DNA from 2 places in the Tissierella pigra genome. Region 2 is predicted to be linked to the other one. Evidence: a T-box and tRNA genes for the amino acid it is inferred to sense, from the RefSeq annotation. Region 2 holds a T-box; the other holds one or more tRNA genes.
What was found. The T-box of region 2 lies ahead of argS (arginine--tRNA ligase). A T-box ahead of a tRNA ligase gene usually reads a tRNA of that ligase, here a tRNA-Arg.
Positions count from the first base shown of each region.

Region 1: it has a tRNA-Arg gene. The T-box ahead of argS (arginine--tRNA ligase) is inferred to sense a tRNA for this amino acid. The anticodon was not compared.

Region 1 is NZ_JAHLPJ010000001.1:2,851,382-2,854,816, forward strand. It holds gene KQI41_RS14070 (Na/Pi cotransporter family protein) at 1-1,577, opposite strand, end outside; tRNA gene KQI41_RS14075 (tRNA-Arg) at 1,907-1,983, opposite strand; tRNA gene KQI41_RS14080 (tRNA-Leu) at 2,031-2,114, opposite strand; tRNA gene KQI41_RS14085 (tRNA-Lys) at 2,137-2,212, opposite strand; tRNA gene KQI41_RS14090 (tRNA-His) at 2,379-2,455, opposite strand; tRNA gene KQI41_RS14095 (tRNA-Arg) at 2,472-2,548, opposite strand; gene KQI41_RS14100 (metallophosphoesterase) at 2,723-3,205, opposite strand; gene KQI41_RS14105 (XTP/dITP diphosphatase) at 3,202-3,435, opposite strand, start outside.
Region 2 is NZ_JAHLPJ010000001.1:2,633,666-2,637,100, reverse strand. It holds gene KQI41_RS12975 (MerR family transcriptional regulator) at 1-441, shown strand, start outside; gene KQI41_RS12970 (MFS transporter) at 547-1,809, shown strand; T-box leader at 1,860-2,059, shown strand; gene argS (arginine--tRNA ligase) at 2,137-3,435, shown strand, end outside.

The sequences.
Region 1 (3,435 bases), 220 kb from region 2:
CTTTCAAGATGGCTTACCATATCTATAAATAGTACCCCCGAATCTACGTTGCAGGTTCCTTCATTTAGTCTTCTTATATGATTTTCTTGGAATCTTTCACTCATTTCATCTACTTCATCTTCTAATTTAATAATCCTATCTATAAGTTCCATATCTCTATTTTTAATGGCAATAATGGTGCTGTTAAATAGCTCAATAATAGTTTTTTCTAATTGCTTTAATTCACTTATGGCAGTATCAGTAAATGATAGATTACCATCTATCTTCTTATTACATAGGGAAGATATTTCAATAACTCTATCTCCTGATCTTTCAATATTATTTATACTACTTATCATAGCTGGTATCATAATAGACTGACTTTCAGTTAATCCTTTTCTTGAAATTTCCACTATATATTTTGTTAATTCTTTCTGCATTTCATTTATAATTGCCTCATTATCTACTACTTCAGTCATTCTCTTTCTATCGTCTGTATACGCTATGTTCATTACATCTAAAACCATATCTTTTAGAATTTCTGTTCCTCTAATAATTTCAGTTCTTGATGCTTCTAAGGCTGCCACAGGAGTATCTAAAAGTAATTTATCTAAATGTACCTTATCATTACTATGGTCTCCTTTTCTTTTAACAACTTTATAAAGAAAATCAACATAATATTTTGTAATAGGTAAGAACAATAAAGCACTTAATAGATTAAATAATGTATGAGCATTGGCAATATATACAGATATATCTGCATTGGCAGTTAAATAGTCTGTAGTAAATATTACTATTTTCATAAATATAGGTAATGTTATCCATGTTATTGCAACTCCAAATATATTATAAAGAGTATGAGCCCATGCAGTTCTTCTTGCATTTATATTTCCTGTCATACTTGCAAGTTGTGCTGTAAAACATGTTCCTATATTATCTCCTAACATTATACAAATTGCTGATTGTAAGTCTATAAGACCTGCTTGACTAAGAACCATTACAAGTCCTACAGTTGCAGCACTACTATGTACCATAGCAGTTACAACTATTCCCAAGATTACTCCTACTACTGGAATAGACGCATATTTGGTAAAGAAATACTTTAAGGCCTCACTTTGTTGCATATATGGAATTCCATCATTAAGTATTTTAAGACCTAAAAACATCATTCCAAAGCCCATCATTGCCTGTCCAATATTTTTTATCTTTTTATTTTTAGCAATATAGTTAATGGCAAATCCTATACCTAGCACTGGAAGAGCTATATCCGTTAATTTAAACTTAAAACTAAATGCCATCAATTGAGCTGTTATTGTAGTTCCAATATTAGCCCCATAAATAATACCTACTGCTTGAGGAAGTTTCATAAGACCAGAGTTAACAAAGCCAACTGTTAATACTGTAACTGCTGTACTACTCTGGACTATTGCCGTTACAAAAGTACCTACTAAAAACGCACTCCATACCTTACCAGTTAATACTGTAAGGATTTTTTTCATGGTTTCTCCAGATGCCTTTTCAAGACCATCTCCCATCATATCAACACCATACATCAATAAAGCTGTTCCACCAATAAGCCCAAATATTAGCTCTTCCATTTGCTTTCCTCCAATTTAATAACCTAATAGTTAGTTTTTTTCTTATGTTCTTAAAAATATATTATAAAAATCTCACAATAACAATTTTATCAGCAAAGTTTTATAAATACAATATAAATTATTTAGATTAGCGAACTATTAAAAATTATAACCTTTATTTTTGCTATTATACTATCTTTCTAGTATAATAAAAATTCGGATTTCAAACCCCATAAATAAAAAAATCAGAACATTTCCATTGGTTATAAAAAAATAGATACGATGGCTATCGAAATTTTTTTCAATAATCATCGTATCTATTTACCTTATAGATAGCTTAAAATTACATCTGGTACACCTGAGAGGGCTCGAACCCCCAACCCCCTGATCCGAAGTCAGGTGCTCTATCCAATTGAGCTACAGGTGCAGATAATATTATATATAAAAAAAATTGGCATCAGCCAATTTTATGTATGGTGCGGGAAAGAGGACTTGAACCCCCACGTCAATGACACTAGATCCTAAGTCTAGCGCGTCTGCCAATTCCGCCACTCCCGCATATAGCCTCTAGGGCTATTATTGGTGATCCATCCGCGACTCGAACGCGGGACACCCTGATTAAAAGTCAGGTGCTCTACCGACTGAGCTAATGGATCATGATTATTTGATATACTAGCAGATGTGATATATTCCTCTGATTAAACTTACCAATCAAGGACTAAGCGATGTACACAAAATCGAAAACTACGATTTTGGTCCCCTGCTTATACCGACATGAGCTAATGGATCATGATTATTTAATTCACACCTTGTGAAATTTTATGGGGTGGATGATGGGATTCGAACCCACGACCTCCAGAGCCACAATCTGGCGCCATAACCAACTAGGCCACACCCACCATAATTTTATTTCCTTGGCGCACCTAGGAGGATTTGAACCCCCGGCACACGGATTAGAAGTCCGTTGCTCTATCCAACTGAGCTATAGGTGCAAGCTTTTTATGATCCAGTTGGATTCATTATGACTATCAATTTACTTTAGAGCTAAAAAATTAAAATCCTTATAGCCCAAATATCTTGCTTGTCTCAAGGTTGTTGTCCAAGTAATATTAACTCGCTAACAATTTAAAATTATAGCAGGTTTAAAATATAAAGTCAACACTATTTTATAAATTTATTTTAATTATTTTAGTCTTTATTTCTTCATCAATGTCTAAAATACCAAAAGTCCTGATTCTTTCAGTAGTTCTAGGTAGAAAAGCACTTCCAGGATTCATGATGGTTATACCTTCTTCTTTTTCTATCATAGGTATATGAGTATGACCAAATAATACTAGGTCTGCCCCTAATTCCAGCCCTTTATAGTATAATTTGATTACCCCATTTTCAACATTATATTTATGACCGTGGGTTAAGAATATTTTTTTATTTTTTATTTCTATTATCTCATCCTCTTTATATTTTGTATTAAAATAGTCTCCATTACCTTTTACAATTATACTTTCTATTCCTAAAGATTTAGATATCTTTTCTCCATCATCTACATAATCTCCTAGATGAAATAACATATCAGGCTTTTCCATGTCCAGTAATGTTTCTAAAACATATTTATTATTTCCATGAGTATCACTAACTACTGCTATTTTCATACTAATCTTACTCCTATTATTTCTTTTATTACTTTTTTCATTTCATCTAATGCTTTTGCTCTATGACTTATTTTATTCTTAATATCTTCTCCAAGCTCTGCAAAGGTTTTATTATAACCATTAGGTGTAAATAATGGGTCATATCCAAAGTCATTGTTTCCTTCTTCCTTAAAGCCTATGGTGCCTTTACATTGCCCTTTAACTACTATCAGTTCCTTGTCCTCTGTAAC
Region 2 (3,435 bases):
GATTTAGAAAGACATAAATTTTTAAAAAACATGTTAGAACTTATGAATTGCAATAAGAACATAATTTTTATCTGCACAGATTTTAGTGAAATTCCCATAGAAGATAAATCTATTGATGTTCTTGTGGATTTTACAGGAAGTAGCAACTATGGTTTTTTAAATGAAGAGTTTTTATTAAAGGAAATTGATAAATATATTAAAGCATCTGCATGGTTAATTGGAACATATATAATGTTTAAAAACTTTAGTATAAATAGTAAAATAGCCGAAGAATATAGAAAAAGTTTCATTTTAAATAATATACAAGAAAATATAAATAACCTACACTATAAACCTATTTATGAAAATGTATCAGCACCATTGGATAAAGGCGGTAAATATGAAGATTATTTCGTAAAAGGAGAAGAAGTATATTCTTATTTATATTACGGGAAAAGATAGGGTTAACACCATACTTGATCAGTTATATACTCAAAAATATTTATTATATATATTGACGTTGCCTAAAGACTACTATTTAAAATGTAGTTAATAGGAGGGGTCAATATGAAAAACAAAAAAGAAAGACTAAATTTTATATTATTTTCTTTAGGTAAATTTGTATCTATTTTTGGTGCATCTATTTATTCTTTTGCAATAGGTCTTTATGTATTAGAAATTACAGGTTCAGGATTAAATTTTGCTTTAAGTCTAATAGTCAGTAGTATACCTATGCTAATTATCAATCCATTTGCTGGGGTTTTAGCAGATAAATTTGATAAAAAGAAGATAGTTGTTATGATGGATATATTAAATGGAATATTTTTAATGCTAATATATATAATTAGTTGTATACATGGACTAAGTTTGCCTATGATATATGTGAGTACATTTATTACTACGATTTTCAGTACTATATTTGGTATATCTATGGAGGCTGCAATCCCTAATATAGTATCAAAAGATATGTTAATGAATATTAATTCAATTAGTAAAATAATAGACTCCATATCTTCAATATTGGGTCCAATGGTTGGAGGATTGATATTTGCTTTTATTGATATTAGATATTTTATTTTACTCTGTGGAATATTCTATATAATTTCAGGAGTATCCGAAATGTTTATAGATTTTAGATATAACTACCAAGAGGATAAGAAAAATGAAAATAATATTGATTTTGTAAAAGATATGAAAAAGGGCTTCGAATATATTATGGAGAGAAAAGATATTATAGGAATTTTTACTGTGTTTATTAGTATAAACTTTTTTATGGGGCTATCAGTTACTGTACCTTTACCTTATATAATTAATAATGTATTGATGCTCGGATCTAAAAGTCTAGGCATAATTCAAAGTGGATTTCCAGTAGGGATGATAATTGGTGCATTACTGATTAAAAGGATAATGAAAAAGACTGCATATAAAAAAGTTTTAATGTTTTCTAGTTTTACATTAGGTATATGCACAATCTTATTAGGTATTCCCATACTATTTAAGAATATGGCATTTACTCCTATGATATATACTTTATACTATTGTGGGGTAGTATTTATATTTGGAGCTACTATATCTTTTATAGATATACCAATTATGTATATGCTGCAAAAAATGATACCAGATGAATATAGGGGAAGAGTTCTAAGTATAGTGATGAGTACGGTAAAAATCATTCTGCCCATTGGTCTAATCTTATCTGGATATTTATTAAATAGAATCCCAATATATTTCATAACAACTGTAGGAGGAATATTACTGTTTCTGACTAATTTTTTATCCTTAAATAGTAAAAAAACAATGTTTTTAAATGTAAATGAAGAAATTAAATAATTACTTGTATTTTTATAAGGAGTATTGTATATTATATATTAATAATTGTATATAATTCGTAGATTGAGAGAGTAAGATATTTAAACTAGCAAAAGCGAACTGGGATGGTGAAAGCCAGTGTTAGGAAATATTTGAAAAGAACTCATGAGAATATATCTGAAAAAAGTAAGATATTACGCTAGTAGCGTTAAAATTTCGAGTGGGCATTTGCCAACAAGAGTGGTATCACGGGTTAGCTCTCGTCTCTTATTAGAGATGAGAATTGACCCGATTTTTATTTTTTATAAATCAAGATAATTGTGAATTAAATAAGAGGAGGTTAAAAAGATGTTAAATTTTAAAGAAAAAGTTGTAAAATTAATTAAATCAGAAGTAGATGTACTGACAGAGGAAGAAATATCTGCCTTAATAGAAGTGCCACCATCTTATGATATGGGTGATTATGCTTTTCCAGTATTTAGATTAGCCAAGGCTTTTAAAAAAGCACCACCAATGATAGCAGAAGAGTTAGCGCCTAAATTTGGAGATAATGAATATTTTGAAAGAATAGAAAACAAAGGCCCTTATCTTAACTTCTTTATAAATAAAGGTAAACTTACAGAAGTTACTTTAAATGAAGTAAAAGGAAAACAAGCTAAGTATGGTTCATCAGATATGGGTAATGGAAAAACAGTAATAGTAGAATACTCATCACCTAATATCGCAAAACCTTTCCACATAGGTCATATTAGAACAACAGTTATAGGAAATTCATTGTATAAAATATATACTTTTTTAGGATTTGATACAATTGCAATTAATCATTTAGGAGATTATGGAACTCAATTTGGTATGTTAATTTCTGCCTATAAAAAATGGGGGGATAAAGCAGTAATAGAATCTGATCCTATAAATGAGTTATTAAAGCTATATGTTAGATTTAATGCAGAAGCAGAAGAACATGAAGAACTAAGAAATGAAGCTAGATACTGGTTTAAGGAATTAGAAGATGGAAATAAAGAAGCTGTAGAATTATGGCAATGGATTAGAGAAATATCCTTAAAGGAGTTCAATAAAGTATATGATATGTTAAACATTAAGTTTGACTCCTATGCAGGGGAATCCTTCTATTCAGATAAAATGCCAGCAGTTATTGAGGAATTAAAAGAAAAGAATTTACTGAAGGAATCAGATGGTGCATTTCTAGTGGATTTAGAGGAACATGGAATGCCACCAGCACTTATAATGAAATCTGATGGTTCTACATTATATACTACAAGAGATATAGCAGCTGCATTTTATAGAAAGAAAAACTACGATTTTTATAAAAATATATATGTAGTAGCTTCTCAGCAAAATCTTCATTTTAAAGCGTGGATGAAGGTAATAGAATTGATGGGGTATGAGTGGGCAAATGATTGTGTTCATATACCGTTTGGCATGGTTAGTTTAGAGGATGGAACTTTATCCACTAGAAAAGGTAGAGTAGTATTCTTAGAGGATGTACTAAATACTGCAGTTAAAAATACTTTAAATATAATAAATGAAAGAAACCCAAATTTAGAAAACAAGGAAGAAGTCGCAAAACAAGTAGGGATTGGTGCAGTAGTATTTCAAGAACTGTTTAATCAAAGAATTAAAGACTAT